Regions from separate parts of the Pseudomonas sp. GCEP-101 genome, predicted to be linked through region 2. Evidence: predicted binding sites of a transcription regulator. Region 2 holds the regulator's gene; each other region holds the start of a gene.
What was found. Region 2 encodes sigma-54, which starts transcription at its own class of promoters, with help from an activator protein. Its sites were predicted from a motif close to ANTGGCATNNANNTTGCTNT; they were not measured.
Positions count from the first base shown of each region.

Region 1: a site for sigma-54 is predicted at 2,727-2,746, ahead of N0B71_RS18650 (CmpA/NrtA family ABC transporter substrate-binding protein). Genes of this name have one in related genera too.
Region 3: a site for sigma-54 is predicted at 2,957-2,976, ahead of flgB (flagellar basal body rod protein FlgB). Genes of this name have one in related genera too.
Region 4: a site for sigma-54 is predicted at 2,892-2,911, ahead of fliD (flagellar filament capping protein FliD). Genes of this name have one in related genera too.

Region 1 covers NZ_CP104011.1:4,045,515-4,049,350, forward strand. The annotation lists gene N0B71_RS18640 (polysaccharide lyase family 7 protein) at 1-572, opposite strand, end outside; gene N0B71_RS18645 (ANTAR domain-containing response regulator) at 809-1,387, opposite strand; gene N0B71_RS18650 (CmpA/NrtA family ABC transporter substrate-binding protein) at 1,390-2,592, opposite strand; gene acnB (bifunctional aconitate hydratase 2/2-methylisocitrate dehydratase) at 3,006-3,836, opposite strand, start outside.
Region 2 covers NZ_CP104011.1:2,990,206-2,994,041, forward strand. The annotation lists gene ptsN (PTS IIA-like nitrogen regulatory protein PtsN) at 1-265, opposite strand, end outside; gene hpf (ribosome hibernation-promoting factor, HPF/YfiA family) at 275-583, opposite strand; gene N0B71_RS13675 (RNA polymerase factor sigma-54) at 662-2,164, opposite strand; gene lptB (LPS export ABC transporter ATP-binding protein) at 2,417-3,142, opposite strand; gene lptA (lipopolysaccharide transport periplasmic protein LptA) at 3,142-3,678, opposite strand; gene lptC (LPS export ABC transporter periplasmic protein LptC) at 3,665-3,836, opposite strand, start outside.
Region 3 covers NZ_CP104011.1:2,122,011-2,125,846, reverse strand. The annotation lists gene flgF (flagellar basal-body rod protein FlgF) at 1-216, opposite strand, end outside; gene flgE (flagellar hook protein FlgE) at 226-1,413, opposite strand; gene N0B71_RS09610 (flagellar hook capping FlgD N-terminal domain-containing protein) at 1,450-2,118, opposite strand; gene flgC (flagellar basal body rod protein FlgC) at 2,118-2,546, opposite strand; gene flgB (flagellar basal body rod protein FlgB) at 2,551-2,916, opposite strand; gene flgA (flagellar basal body P-ring formation chaperone FlgA) at 3,179-3,790, shown strand.
Region 4 covers NZ_CP104011.1:2,102,731-2,106,566, forward strand. The annotation lists gene fliI (flagellar protein export ATPase FliI) at 1-1,267, shown strand, start outside; gene N0B71_RS09490 (flagellar FliJ family protein) at 1,267-1,689, shown strand; gene flgM (flagellar biosynthesis anti-sigma factor FlgM) at 1,867-2,151, shown strand; gene flgN (flagellar protein FlgN) at 2,148-2,588, shown strand; gene fliD (flagellar filament capping protein FliD) at 2,937-3,836, shown strand, end outside.

The sequences.
Region 1 (3,836 bases), 1.1 Mb from region 2:
CTGAGGATCTTGCGGTAGTAGTTGGCGCGGCCGTCGGAGGTTTCCACGCGGATCGCCAGGTTGCCCACCGAGGTGACGCGCAGGCTGTAGTTGAAGGTCTGGTCCAGCGCGATGTTGTCGATCAACGGGACATTGACGCTGGCGCGGTCGTCGGGGTGGTTGCGCACCAGCGCTTCCAGGCGCCCGCTCTCCAGGGTCGGCAGGTAGTGGTATTGCAGCTTGACCAGGGGTTCGCCGTCGCCGGTGTAGGGCGAGCGGCTGTGGATCTGGCCGATGATGATCTTGTTCTTCGACGGTACCTGCTGGACGCTCATGGTCACGCGCAGTTCGTTGTCGCCCTGGTTGTAGTACCAGTTGGAGACGTCGCCGGCGGGTGTGGTTTCGCGCAGCTCGCTGCGCGGGTAGACGCTGTCGGAGGTATGCGAACCGGTGACGGGGACCCAGAACACCACCTGGCTGCCGCTGGGCTGGAAATAGTGGCTCTGGTAGCCCCGGGCGATCTGCTCGGTGGTGACTTCGGTGGGGCGGGGGTCGGTGGGAACGCTGAGGTTCCAGGTGGTGAGGTCGATCATGGGCTTGCCCTTGCTGGGCCGCGAAGGCGGCGAGGTCGGGTGGCGCCGAGGTGCCTAGCCGGCGGCGGCCACTGCGATGCGTCATCGAAGCCAGTCGATGGCGCTACGGGGCCCGGCCAGACGGCCGGGCGGCCGCAGCATAGGGCCTTGCCAGCGAAGCGGGGGCCACCTGTACGACTGGCGAAATGATCGCGCCTTGCCGTCGCTGGCAGATGGCCGGCCCTGCAGGCGCCGGGTCAGTGACCGAGCATTTCGTGCATGGCGATGATCTGCTCGGCCACCTGCACCAGCTTCTGCTGGCGGCCCATGGCCTGGCGGCGCATCAGGGTGTAGGCCTCTTCCTCGGCGCAGCCCTTCATCTTCATCAGCAGACCCTTGGCCAATTCGATGCGCTTGCGCTCCGCCAGTTGCTGCTCGCGGGCCTGCAATTGGGCACGCAAGGCCTGGTCGCTCTCGAAGCGGGCCATGGCGACGTCGAGTATCGGTTGCAGGCGTTCGGCCTGGATGCCCTCGACGATGTAGGCGCTGACGCCGGAGCGGATAGCCTGGCGCATCACCTGCGGGTCGTGCTCGTCGGTGAACATGACGATGGGGCGAGGCTGGTCGCGGCTGACCAGTACCACCTGTTCCATCACGTCGCGGCCGGGGGATTCGGTGTCGATGAGGATCACATCCGGGTGCAGGGCCTGGACCCGTTGCGCCAGATCGACCGAGAGGCCGGATTCGTCGATCACCTCGAAGCCGCATTCCACCAGGGCGGCCTTGAGGCGCCCGACCTTTTTCGCGGTGTCGTTGATCAGCAGGACGCGCAGCATGTTCAATCTCGCTCCGCCAGGGCATGCAGCGCGAAGCTGCGGGCATAGCCTGCCGGGTCGCTGCCATCCCAGCGGCGGCCGTCGATCAGGGTCGAAGCGCGCATCTCGGTAGTCGGCACGCTGACGTCCACGGCGCTGGCGGCTTCGCGATACAGGTCGAGTTGCTGGACCTGGCGGGCGATGGCGAGGTAGTCGACGTCCTCGCGCAGCAGACCCCAGCGGCGGAACTGGGTCATGAACCACAGCCCGTCGGAGAGCCAGGGGTGGTTGGCCTGGCCGTCGTTGAAGAAGCGCAACGGGTGGGCGTCCTGCCAGGCATTGCCCAGGCCGTCCTGGTAACGGCCGAGCAGGCGCGGCTCGATGCTGGCGAGCGGGGCGTCGACATAGTCTTCGCTGCTGATCAGTTGGGCAGCGCTGCGTCGGTTGTCGTCGCTGGCCTCGATGAAGCGGCTGGCGTCAAGGAGGCTCATTACCAGGGCGCGGGCGGTGTTGGGGTACTGCTCGACGAAGGCGCGGGTGGTGCCCAGGACTTTTTCCGGGTGGTCCGGCCAGATCTGCTGGCTGGTGGCGAGGGTGAAGCCCATGCCTTCATCCACGGCCAGCGCGCCCCAGGGACCGCCCGCGCAGAAGCCGTCGATGCGCCCGGCCTTCAGGTGCGCGACCATCTGCGCCGGTGGCACCACCAGGCTACGCACGTCCTGCAGCGGGTGAATGCCGTGGCTGGCCAGCCAGTAGTACAGCCACATGGCATGGGTGCCGGTGGGGAAGGTGTGAGCGAGGGTCAGCGGTGCACCGTGCTGGCGCACGTGGCGTTGCAATGCCCCGGCAGTGGTCACGCCGTCGCGCATCAGCGGGGCCGAGAGGTTGATCGACTGGCCGTTCTGGCACAGGCCCATGAGCACGGCCATGTCGGTCGCCGGGGCGCCGCCCAGGCCCAGCTGCATGCCATAGATGAGCCCGTAGAGGCCTTGTGCGGCGTCCAGTTCGCCACTGAGCAGGCGGTCCCGCAGCCCGGCCCAGGAACTCTGCCGCTGCAGGTTGAGGGTCAGCCCGTAAGGCTGGCCAAAGCCTTGGGTGGCAGCCACCACCAGCGATGCCGAATCGGTGAGGGCCATGAAGCCCAGGTTGAGCGCGGTCTTCTCCGGCGCATCGGAGCCAGCCACCCAGGCCAGGTTGTCCGAACGACCGTTGCTGTTGTCGATCATGTCCACCTCTGAACGCACTCCCAACGCACCTTCAATGCAAAAAAAAATGGCGCCGCACCACCTGCCGCTGAAGGGAGGTAGTCGCGACGCCGTTGTCGGGGGCGATCCGCCGTTGGATCGCAGGTATCAGAAGCGCAGCAAGGGCTGTGCCAGCAGGAGCGCGGAAAAAAGAAGCCCCGCCATGGAGGGCGGGGCGCAGAGGAAGGGAGCGCACCTCTGGAGGGTTCCACAAGGGCACCTGAGCACGGATATCGGCAGGAGCCTGTCGTCCACCTTAGACCTCGAGGGCCGGGACGCAACCGGTCAATAAGTATTAGGCCCATCGTGAGGGGCGGGCGCAGGCGCTCTAGGTCGGGCCCTGGAAAAGAAAAAGCCCCGCACTCAGGCGGGGCTTTTCATCACGCGGGGATCACTCAGACCTGGACGGCCGGGATCTTCGCGTTGGCTGCCGCTTCACGGAACTCGGCGATCTGGTCGAAGCTCAGGTAGCGGTAGATATCGGCAGACATGCTGTCGATGTCCTTCGCGTAGGCCATGTACTCCTCGACGGTCGGCAGCTTGCCGATGATCGAAGCGACAGCGGCCAGCTCGGCGGATGCCAGGAACACGTCGGTGGCGTCGCCCAGACGGTTCGGGAAGTTACGGGTCGAGGTGGAGACCACGGTGGAACCGGTCTGCACGCGAGCCTGGTTGCCCATGCACAGCGAGCAGCCCGGCATTTCCATGCGCGCGCCAGCCTTGCCGTAGATGCCGTAGTAGCCTTCTTCAGTCAGCTGGTGGGCGTCCATCTTGGTCGGCGGAGCCAGCCACAGACGGGTCGGAATGCCACCCTTGACCTTGTCCAGCAGTTTGCCGGCAGCGCGGAAGTGACCGATGTTGGTCATGCAGGAACCGATGAAGACTTCATCGATCTTGCGGCCTTCGACGCTGGACAGCAGACGAGCGTCGTCCGGGTCGTTCGGAGCGCAGAGTACCGGCTCCTTGACGTCGGCCAGGTCGATCTCGATGACCGCGGCGTACTCGGCGTCCTTGTCGGCTTCCAGCAGTTGCGGGTTGGCCAGCCAGGCTTCCATCGCTTGCGCGCGGCGCTCCAGGGTGCGGGCGTCGCCGTAGCCTTCGCCGATCATCCAGCGCAGCAGGGTGATGTTGGACTTCAGGTACTCGGCGATGGCCTCTTCCGGCAGCTTGATGGTGCAGCCGGCAGCCGAACGCTCGGCGGAGGCGTCGGACAGCTCGAAGGCTTG
Region 2 (3,836 bases):
CTACCGGGTGGTCAAGGTGGAGGATGGCGCTGATGGGCGACTGGCAGCCGGGGAGACGGCAGTGGGGAATGGCGATGCCATTGCCGAAGCCGGTGGAGCCCAGGCGTTCCCGGGCCACCAGGCTGTCGAAGATGTCTTGGGAATCGAAGCCCGGCAGCTCGCGCGCCACCAGGTTGGCGATTTGTTCGAGGACACGTTTCTTGCTGCCGCCCGGCACGTTCACGAGGGAACGGCCGGGGGTCAGGATTTGCTCAAGTCGGATCATAGAGAGGGGTTAACGAACGCCCACACCTTGCTGGCGTTCGAGGTATTTTTCCTTGTGCTTGATCAGTTGGCGGTCGAGCTTGTCGGTGAGCAGGTCGATGGCCGCGTACATGTCTTCATGTTCGGCGCAGGCCACCACTTCGCCTCCGGCGATGTGGAGGGTGGCTTCAATTTTCTGCTTCAGTTTCTCGACCTCCATGATGACCTGAACATTGGTGATCTTGTCGAAGTGGCGCTCCAGCCGGCCAAGTTTCTCGCCGACATAGTCGCGCAGGGCGTCGGTCACATCCAGTTGATGTCCACTGATGTTGACTTGCATACCGCTTTCTCCTTGTTGCCCGTGTGTAAGTGGCAGGTTAGGGGGCCTGCCGCCGGAACACTTTGGCGTGGATCAACGTCACACCAGTCGCTTGCGCTCGCTCGAGGGAGAGATTCCTAGGGACTCCCGGTACTTGGCGACGGTACGACGTGCCACTTGAATGCCCTGTGCCTCCAGTAAACCAGCGATCTTGCTGTCACTCAATGGCTTTTTCGGACTTTCCGCCGCGACCAGTTTCTTGATGATCGCGCGGATCGCCGTGGAGGAGCACTCGCCGCCTTCGGAGGTGCTGACGTGGCTGGAGAAGAAGTACTTCAGCTCGAAGATGCCCCGCGGCGTGTGCATGAACTTCTGCGTGGTGACGCGGGAGATGGTCGATTCGTGCATGCCCACCGCTTCGGCGATGTCATGCAGGACCAGCGGTTTCATCGCCTCCTCGCCGTATTCGAGGAAGCCGCGCTGGTGCTCGACGATCTGCGTCGCCACCTTCATCAGCGTCTCGTTGCGGCTTTGCAGGCTCTTGATGAACCAGCGCGCTTCCTGTAGCTGGTTGCGCATGAAAGTGTTGTCGGCGCTGGAGTCGGCGCGGCGTACCAGGCCCGCGTATTGCGAGTTGACGCGCAGGCGCGGCACCGCTTCCTGGTTCAGCTCCACCAGCCAGCGGTCGTTGTGCTTGCGGACGATGACGTCCGGGACCACGTATTCGGCTTCGCCGGATTCGATCTGCGAGCCGGGGCGCGGGTGCAGCGACTGGATCAGCTCGATGGTTTCGCGCAGCTCGTCTTCCTTGAGCTTCATGCGTCGCATCAGTTGGCTGTAGTCGCGGCTGCCGAGCAGGTCGAGGTGGTCGCTGACCAGGCGGATGGCCTCGGCCAGCAGGTAGGTCTTGGGCGGCATCTGGCGCAGCTGCAGCAGCAGGCATTCGCGCAGGTTGCGCGCGCCGACGCCGGCGGGTTCGAGCTGTTGCACGCGGCGCAGCACGACTTCCACTTCATCCATCTCTACGCCCAATTCGGGATCGATGGAGGCGAGGATGTCGTCGAGGGATTCTTCGAGGTAACCGTCGTCCGTGATGCCGTCGATGATGCTCAGGGCGATCAGGCGGTCGGTATCGGACATCGGCAGGAGGTTGAGCTGCCACAGCAGGTGGCTCTGCAGGCTTTCGCCGGCGGAGGTGCGGGAGGTGAAGTCCCACTCGTCGTCATCGTTGCTGGGCAGGCTGCTGGCACTGGTCTGGTAGATGTCTTCCCAGGCGGTGTCGACCGGCAACTCGTTGGGGATGCGCTCGGCCCACTGGTCCTCGTCGAGGCTGTCGGCGGTGGGCGTAGTGCTTTCCTGGAAGTTGTCCTGGGAACTGCTGCTGGTACCGTTGGCGCCGGACTCTGCGCCGTCCGCCATGGGGTCGCTGTTATCGAAATCCTCGCCTTCTTCCTGGCGCTCCAGCATCGGGTTGGACTCCAGGGCTTCCTGGATTTCCTGTTGGAGGTCCAGCGTGGAGAGCTGGAGCAGTCGGATGGCCTGTTGCAGCTGCGGGGTCATCGTCAGCTGCTGGCCCATCTTGAGGACTAGCGATGGTTTCATGCTGGAACTAGGCACCTTGTTCGCTGGCGCACGGCGCGCCATATCCACGACTACGGACGCCGGAGCGCCGCGAGGAAGCAAATTATATGCCTGAGTTTGGACGCTTTGCCTAGGGGCTGTCGACCTTTCGTTACAACCCGGTTGCGCCAGGCAAGAGCGGGCAGCCGAATACGACGCGCAGCGGCCGGCAAGCCGCGCCACGCTTGGGCAGGAGAGAGGCTGCCGCGCCCAGGCAGGGCGCGGCGCGGGGCCTTACAGGCGGAACTCGTGGCCCAGGTAGACTTCCTTCACCAGGTCGTTGGCGAGGATGCTTTCGGCGCTGCCTTCGGCGATCAGTTGACCGTCGTTGACGATGTACGCCGTTTCGCAGATATCCAGGGTCTCGCGGACGTTGTGGTCGGTGATCAGCACACCGATGCCCTTGGCCTTGAGGTGATGGATGATCTGCTTGATGTCGCCCACGGAGATCGGGTCGACGCCAGCGAAGGGTTCGTCCAGCAGGATGAACTTCGGCGAGCTGGCCAGGGCGCGGGCGATTTCCACGCGGCGGCGTTCACCACCGGACAGGCTCATGCCGAGGTTGTCGCGGATGTGGTGGATGTGGAACTCCTCGAGCAGGCCCTCCAGGGCTTCCTGGCGGCCGGCGCGATCGAGGTCGGCGCGGGTTTCCAGGATGGCGCCGATGTTGTCCGCCACCGACAGCTTGCGGAAGATCGAGGCTTCCTGCGGCAGGTAGCCGATGCCGGCGCGTGCGCGGCCGTGCATGGGCAGGTGGGTGACATCCTGCTCGTCGATGCGCACGACGCCCTGATCGGCGCGAACCAGGCCGACGATCATGTAGAAGCAGGTGGTCTTGCCCGCTCCGTTGGGGCCGAGCAGGCCGACGATCTGCCCGCTATCGATGCTCATGCTGACATCGCGGACGACTTGCCGGCTCTTGTAGCTCTTGGCGAGGTGCTGGGCGGTTAGCGTAGCCATTACTGCGCTTGATCCTGCTTTTTCTTGGGCTGGATGACCATGTCGATACGCGGACGCGGCGTGGTCACCTGGGAGCCGGTGGCGCGGCCTGCGTTGACGATCTGGCGCTGGGTGTCATAGACGATCTTCTCGCCTTCGAAGGTGTTGCCTTCCTGGATCACCTTGGCCTGGTCGATCAGCACCACGCGGTTCTGCGACACGAAGTACTGGATGGTCAGGCCGTAGGCCTGGGTGATCTGCTTGTCCGGCGCCGGCTTCTGCTCGAAGTAGGCGGGCTTGCCGACCGAGGTGACGACCTCGATCTCGCCATCCTTGTTCTGCTTGAGCGTGACGGTGTTGCCGGTCAGCTTCATGCTGCCCTGGGTCACCACCACGTCGCCGCGATAGACCGCTACGCCCTGCTTGTCATCCAGTTCGGCGCTGTCGGCCTGGACGCGGATCGGCTGTTCCCGGTCGGTGGGAAGCGCCCAGGCGGCAGAGCTGCCGATGGCGGCGGCGAGGCTGAAGAGAAGGGGGAGGGTGTTAACGAGCCTCATGCTGACCTCTTACGTTGGACAGCAGGAGCATCCGGCTGTCTTTCAGATACGCTTTCATGCCAACTGCCGTGGTCACACCGTTGGGTTCGGTGATCTTCACGGGTTGGTCAGTCTGCGCATAGTCCTTGTCTGGGAACACCGTCATGCGCGAGGTGTTG
Region 3 (3,836 bases), 870 kb from region 2:
CATCAGGGTGCCGGCGCTCATGTCCACGCCGCTGCTCTCGATGCGCGCGAGGTGGCGGCTGTCGTAGCCGGCGCCGCTCACGTCCACCGCGGTGGCGTGTTCCAGGTCGGCGCGAAAGCCGGGCGTGTTGACGTTGGCGAGGTTGTTCGCGCGCACGTCCAGCGCCGCCATGCTGCGGCTGGCGGCGGTCATTGCGGTGTAGCCGAGGCGATCCATGACGAGTCCTTAGATGGCCGAGAACAGGACCTGGGTGAGTTCCTTGTCGGTGGTCATCACCTTGGTGTTCGCCTGGTAGTTGCGCTGGCCTTCCATGAGGCCCACCAGTTGCTGGGTGATGTCGACGTTGGAGCCTTCCAGGTTGCCGGCCGAGAGCGAACCGAACTGGCCGATGCCGGGCACGCCGATCAGCGGTGCGCCGGAGGCGGAGGTCTCGGTCCAGGCGGTGCCGCTCTGGTTCTGCAGCCCGCCGGCGTTGATGAAGTTCGCCAGGGCGACCTGGCCCTGCAGCATGCGCTGGCCATTGCTGTAGTTGACGTAGACCTTGCCGTCGTTCTCCACCGCGATGCCGGTCTGCTCGCCGGCGGCGTAGCCGGTGGTGCGGTTGGTGGTGACGACGAAGTCCGAGCCGTACTGGCTGGTCCCGGTGTAGTCCAGCGCGATGTTCATCGGGTCCACGCCCGGCAGGGTGAAGCCCACCGGCACCGACGCGATCGGCGAGGACAGCGAGCCGTCCGGGGCGAAGGTCAGCGACTGGGTGGCGCCCACGGCGTTGCCGTCCACGGCGTAATGCGCGTCCCAGGTGTTGGTGCCGGTCAGCACGAAGTACTGGGTCAGGGTGTGTTCCTTGCCCTGGGAGTCGTAGATCTTGCTGGTGTAGGTGGAGTTGTAGGTCGCCACGTTCTGCGGGTCGAACGGTGCAACGGTCGGCGCGGTCTCGTTGGAGTCGAGGTTGGCGACGAACTCGAGCTTGTCGGTGGCCTTGGCCGGCAGGTTGGCGGTCTTCACCTGCAGGTCGGAGACGGTGCCCACCAGCAGGTTGCCCGCGGCGTCGGTGGGGTAGCCCTGCAGGCGCTGGCCGGTGGCGCTGATCAGGTAGTTGGCGTTGTCCTGGCTGAACACGCCGGCGCGGGTGTACTGGGTGTCGCCGTTGCCACTCTTCACCACGAAGAAGCCGCCGCCGGAGATGGCCAGGTCCAGCGCGCGGTTGGTGGACACCAGCGAGCCGCCCTGGCTGATGCTCTGGGTGGTGCCGGTGACTTCCACGCCCATGCCCTTGCTGTCGGCGTAGACGCTGCCGAACTCGGTGCGCGAGGACTTGAAGCCCACGGTGCCGGAGTTGGCGATGTTGTTGCTGATGGTGTCCAGCTGCTGGGTGACGGCGTTCAGGCCGGTCAGGGCGATGTTGAAGCTCATGGCGTTAGCTCATCCTAGGAAGGGGGCAACAGGCGCTCAGGCGGCCTGGCCCTGGCTGAATTCGACGATCTTGTAGAAAGGCACGGAACCGGCGCCCTCGACCTCCAGCACCGGGCCATCGGCGCTGACGCGGACGTTGTGCACCAGGCCGGAGACCTCGATGCCCGGTGTCTCGCCGCTCTCGGTCTTCACCGCCAGGCTGTAGTGGCCGGGCTTCAGGCCCAGCGCCTGGGGGTCGACGGTGAAGGGCACGGAACCGGCTTCCTGCGGGCCGAGGGTGATGTCGGTGCGCACGCCGTTGGCATCGGTGAGCTGCAGCACGGTGGTGGCCGAGGCGTGTTCCAGGATGACCTGCCCGCTGACCTTGTCGCCGCCCAGCTGCAGGCTGTCGGCGCTGACCTTCACTTCCTGGCCGACCAGGCCTGCGGCAGTGAGGGTCTGCAGGTTGTCCATCAGCACCAGGTTGTTCTGCTGCAGGGTGGTCATGTTCTGCATGCTTTTGACCTGCGCCATGGCCGAGTACTGGTTGATGAACTCGGTGCTGTCCACCGGCTTGGTCGGGTCCTGGTATTGCACCTGGGCGACCAGCAGGGTGATGAAGCTGTTCTCCATGTCGGTCAGCTCGCCGAGGTTCACCGCCTGGCTGGGCGTGTCCGACGCGGTGCCGCTGGCGGAGCTGCGGGTGTCGTTGTTGACCGTGCTCATCAGGCGTCTCCCAGTTTCAGCAGGCTGGACTGCATGCTCTTCACGCGGTTGAGCACCTCCACGCCGGTCTCGAAGCTGCGGGTGGCGGACATCATGTCGGTCATCTCTTCGATCTCGTTGACGTCGGGGTAGTAGACGTAGCCGGTGGCGTCGGCCAGCGGGCTGCCCGGCTCGTAGCGGCGCTGCGGGGCGCGGCCGGAGGTCACCACGTCGAGCACCTGCACGTGGGCGCCGCCCATGCCGGTGCCACGGGTGAGCTGGTCGTTCTCGTAGACCGCGGCGAACATCGGCTTGCGCGCCTGGTACACGGCGTCCGGGCTGTTGGCGGCGGAATCGGCGTTGGCCAGGTTGCTCGCCACGGTGTTCAGGCGCACGGTCTGCGCGTTCATCGACGAGCCGGCGATGCGGTAGATGGAGTCGAATGCCATGGCGTCAGCGTCCCTCGATGGCCTGCTTGAGGCCGCGGAATTTCATGGTCAGGAAGGTCAGGCTGGTCTGGAAATCCATCGCATTGCGCGAGAACTCCGCCTGCTCGGTGGACAGCTCCACGCTGTTGCCGTCCTGGGAGGGCTGGTTGGGGATGCGGTATTTCAGATCCGGGCGCGCCGCGCCGGTGCTGGCCAGCAACACGCTGACGCTGTCCTGGCGCTGCATTTCGGCGGCGAAATCGATATCCCGCGCCTTGAAGCCGGGCGTATCTTCGTTGGCCAGGTTGGAGGCCAGGATTTCGCTGCGCTGCATGTGCAGCGAAAGGGCTCTCTCGTGGATACCCAGGGTTTCGTCAAACCGTATACTCATTCGTCCCCACCCACTCTCGTCGTTCGGCGTGCGAGGCGATAGAGCACGAACCATGCCGACCCTTGAAGGCCGCTTCATGTCGTTGATTTACAAGGCTTTACTCGCTCTATCCAGAGGCGCGGGCAACGCGGCTTTTCCGCTTTCGACGCGCCGTGCGAGGGAATGCGGAAAGGCCCTTTCCGCCTGCTTCCTCCTGCTGCCGGCAACGCTCGTCCAGGCCGATGATGCGCGCACGCAACTGGATGCCGCGGCGCAGCGACAGGTGGCCGCCGAGCTGAAGATCAGCGCCCGGAAGGCCGGCTGGAACGGCATGACCTTCACGCTGAACAACAACCTGCCCAACAGCCTCGCCAAGCTCGCCCCCTGCGCCGGCGAGCCGCAATTGCGCCTGCTCGAAGCGCCTTCGGCGCCCACCGCGCGGCGCCGCTTCGAAGCCAGCTGCGCGGGGCAACCCGGCTGGCCGGTGACCTTCATCAGCCAACCCACGCTGTACCTGCCGACGGTGGTGGCCAGCGGCGAGATCGAGCGCGGCCAGACGCTGGAGGCGGCGCAACTCAAGCTTGCGCCGGTGGAACTGGGCAAGAGCGCGCGGGGTTATTTCACCGACATCGCCGAGGTAGCCGGCAAGACCGCCCGCCGCCGTATCCGCGCCGAGCAGCCACTGACGCCGGCGCTGCTGGATGGCGCGCTGCTGGTGCGCCGCGGCCAGCAGGTGAAGATCGTCGCCAGCCAGGACGGCATCCAGGCCAGCGCGGTCGGCGAGGCACTCGCCAACGGCAAGCAGGACGAGGTGATCCGCGTGAAGAACCTGCGCAGCCAGAAGGTCATCGAGGCGAAGGTGATGGCATCAGGCGAGGTCAGCAGCCTCTTCTGATGCCCCCACGCGCCCTGTAGGAGCGGACTCCGTCCGCGATCGCCCA
Region 4 (3,836 bases), 890 kb from region 2:
GCGGGTCAGCGGTCGCCTGGTGCGCGTCTCCGGCCTGCTGCTGGAAAGCCTCGGCTGCCGGCGCATGACCGGGCAGCGCTGCTACGTGGAAGTCGCTGACGGCGAGCGCCTGGAGGCGCAAGTGGTCGGCTTCAACCGCGACATCACCTACCTCATGCCCTTCAAGAAGCCCGTCGGCCTGACCTCCGGCTCGCGGGTCTTCCCGGCGCCGGACGAAGCCGTGCTGAACATCGATCATTCCTGGCTGGGGCGCGTCGTCAACGGCCTCGGCGAACCCCTGGACGGCCTCGGCAAGCTCGCCGGCCGCCACCCGCTGCCCACCGAACTGCCGCAGGTGAACCCGCTGCGCCGGCGCCCGGTGTCCGAGCCGCTGGATGTCGGCGTGCGCGCCATCAACGGCCTGCTGACCCTGGGCAAGGGCCAGCGCGTCGGCCTGTTCGCCGGCAGCGGCGTGGGCAAGAGCGTGCTGCTGGGGATGATCACCCGGCAGACCAAGGCCGACGTGGTGGTGGTCGGGCTGATCGGCGAGCGCGGCCGCGAGGTGCAGGAGTTCATCCTGCATTCCCTCGGCCCGGAAGGCCTGCAGAAGGCCGTGGTGGTGGTGGCGCCGGCCAATGAATCGCCGCTGATGCGCCTGAAGGCCACCGAGCTGTGCCACAGCATCGCCGCCTACTTCCGCGACCAGGGCAAGGACGTGTTGCTGCTGGTGGATTCGCTGACCCGCTACGCCATGGCCCAGCGCGAGATCGCCCTGGCTCTGGGCGAGCCGCCGGCCACCAAGGGCTACCCGCCGTCGGTGTTCGGCATGCTCCCGGAGCTGGTGGAGAGCGCCGGCAATGGCGAGGGCGAGACAGGCAGCCTGAGCGCCATCTACACGGTGCTGGCGGAGGGCGACGATCACCAGGACCCGATCGTCGACTGCGCCCGCGCCATCCTCGACGGGCACATCGTGCTGTCGCGCCGGCTGGCGGACGTCGGGCACTACCCGGCCATCGACATCGGCGCCTCGGTCAGCCGCTGCATGAGCCAGGTGGCGGACCCTGCGCACCTCGCCGCGGCGCGGCAGTTCAAGGAATTCAGCGGCACCTATGAGCGCATCAAGGAGCTGATCCCGCTGGGCGGCTACACGCCGGGCATGGACGTGAAGACCGACCGCGCGGTACAGCTGGCGCCCATGCTGGAGCGCTACCTGCGCCAGGAAACCGCGGATGGCGCCGAGCTGGGCGCCAGCGTCGCCACCCTGCAAAGCATCGTCGGGGGCCGCTGATGAAGGCGCAGATCGACATGCTCGGGCGCCTGGCCGACGTGCGCGGCGGCAAGGTTCGCGAACTGCTGGGCCGGGTCAACTACCAGCAGAACCTCTGCCAGCGCTACCGCAACAACATCACCGGGCTGGACCGCCTGTGCGGTTTCAGCGTGGCCACCAGCACGCCGCTGCAGCGGCACAACCAGCAACAGTACAAGGCCACCCTGCACAAGATGCTGCAGTTGCAGCGCCGCGAGCTGGAGGTCGCCGAGCAGACCCTGGCGCGCATCCAGGGCGAGCTGATGGCGGCCATGCGCAGCGAGAAGGTGCTGGCCCAGGTGATCGAGGCCAAGGTCGGCCAATGGCAGTTGCAGCTGGCCCAGCAGGAACAGAAAATCCAGGATGGCCTCGCCGCGCAATCGTGGTGGCGGGCGCGGGCTTGAGTGTGGGCGGCGGAAGTGGCGGATAACGCGTTCCGCGTCATGCGCCCTACGCAGGTGTTCCGCAGGGCGAATAACCGCGTGCGGTTATCCGCCGGCTCTTGCGCGACATTGGCATTTAAGTTTTCCGGCGAGGCGGTCGCCCTCTGAGTCAAAGCCCAAGAATTTCGGATACCCACCATGGAAATCACCCGGCAACTGACCAGCGTCGCGCTGGCCACCAGCGAGTCCGCCAAGCCCGCGCGCAGCGAGCGCGCCGCCCCGGCGGCAGAGGCCAGCGCCAGCGCGCCGGTCAACGATTCGCTGCGCCTGGACGAGATGCAGGAAACCCTGCGCGCCATGCCCGACGTGGACCAGAGCCGCGTCGCGGAAATTCGCCGCGCGCTGATGAATGGCGAGTTGCAGAACGACACCAGCGTGCTCGCCACCAGCATCCTCTCCTACCACCGCGGCAGCGACGCATGACCCAGCGCGCGCGGCTGCTGCAGGTGATCGAGCAGGACATCCAGCAGGATGGCCGCGATTGCCTGGCGCTGCGCGAGCGCCTGCAGGAGCTGTATCGCCACCTGCTGGCGCGCGATAGTGCGCAGATCGAGGCGCTGAACCCGCACATCCAGGCGCTGCTCGATGCCATCGCCGGCCGCGCCCAGCGCCGCAGCCGTGTGCTGCGCGCCTTCCACCTGCCGATGGACGCCGACGGCATGCGCACGCTGCTGTCCAACTACACGCCGCCGCGCCGCGAGGAACTGCAGCAGGAGTGGCAGCAACTGGGCCAGCTCACCGCCCAGTGCAAGCGCCTCAACGAGCGCAACGGCAAGCTGCTGGCGATGCACCACGACATCCTCAGCCAGCTCATGGGCGATCCGCGCCAGCAGCCGGTGTATTCGCGCCAGCTGTACTGACGGGCGCCGTTGGGCCGGACATCGTTCGCGAGCAAGCTCGCTCCTACGAAGAGCGCGCCGGCATTACTTGTAGGAGCGAGCTTGCTCGCGAACCGCACGGCAACCCACTCTCCCGTCACCCGCAAAAACACCCCGCCAGATCCCCTTAACGAATCCCGTCCCACGGTCGCCCTTTCCCTGCATCAGGGCGCGCGTGGGCGGCAGGCGGAAATACCGCTTCCCGCTGCGCGCCAAACCACGCCGGGCGGAAGTTGGACTTCTCCCTGGTCAACCCGCAAAGCCCCGAGTGACGGGCCCTCCGGCATTGGCACCGTAATTGCTCTGCCCGGATGAAAGAGGTGGATTCAGATGGCGACCATAGATTCCGATTACGTCAAAAGCATGGCCCAGCAGCTGGCCACGTACGAAGTGCAGAACGGCCTGAACAAGGCCGACCGCAACAAGACGTCGTACCAGTCCCAGCTGACCGCGGTGACCTCGCTCGAGTCGGCGCTCAAGACCTTCTCCTCGGCGGTAAAGAGCCTGCAGGGCGTGACCGGCAGCAACAGCAGCATGCTGGTCAACAGCGCCACCACCAGCAAGGACGGCTACCTGACCGCCAAGGTGGACAAGAACGCCGTGCCCGGCAGCTACGACTTCTTCGTCGAGCAGCTCGCCACCAGCCACCAGCTGTCGTTCTCCGGCCTGCAGACCAGCGATATCGACACCCAGGGCACCCTGACCCTGACCCAGAACGGCAAATCCTTCGACATTGACCTGAGCAAGATCGACACCGACGGCGACGGCGCCAACTCGCTGGACGAGCTGGCCGCGGCCATCAACAAGGCCACCGACAACACCGGCGTGAAGGCCACCCTGGTGCGCAGCAACGGCCAGGTCTCGCTGGTGCTGGGCGCCGAGAAGTCCGGCGCGCAGAACGCCATCAGCCTGTCGCTGAGCGGCACCGACAGCGCCAATGGCGCCTTCGAGAACGCCATCGGCAACCCCCAGGAGCTGTCCAAGGCGCAGGACGCCCGCGTTCGCCTGGGGGGCGAGAACGGCATGCTGCTGACCAACGCCAGCAACACCTTCGACAACATCATCGACGGCGTCAGCGCCACCTTCACCCAGGCGCAGAAGTCCGGCGAACAGGCGATCCGTCTGACCGTCGCGCAGGACCAGAGCGAGACCAAGAAGAAGGTGCAGACCTTCATCGACGCCTTCAACGCCCTGGCCGGCACCATCGACAGCCTCACCGCCGCCGGCGAC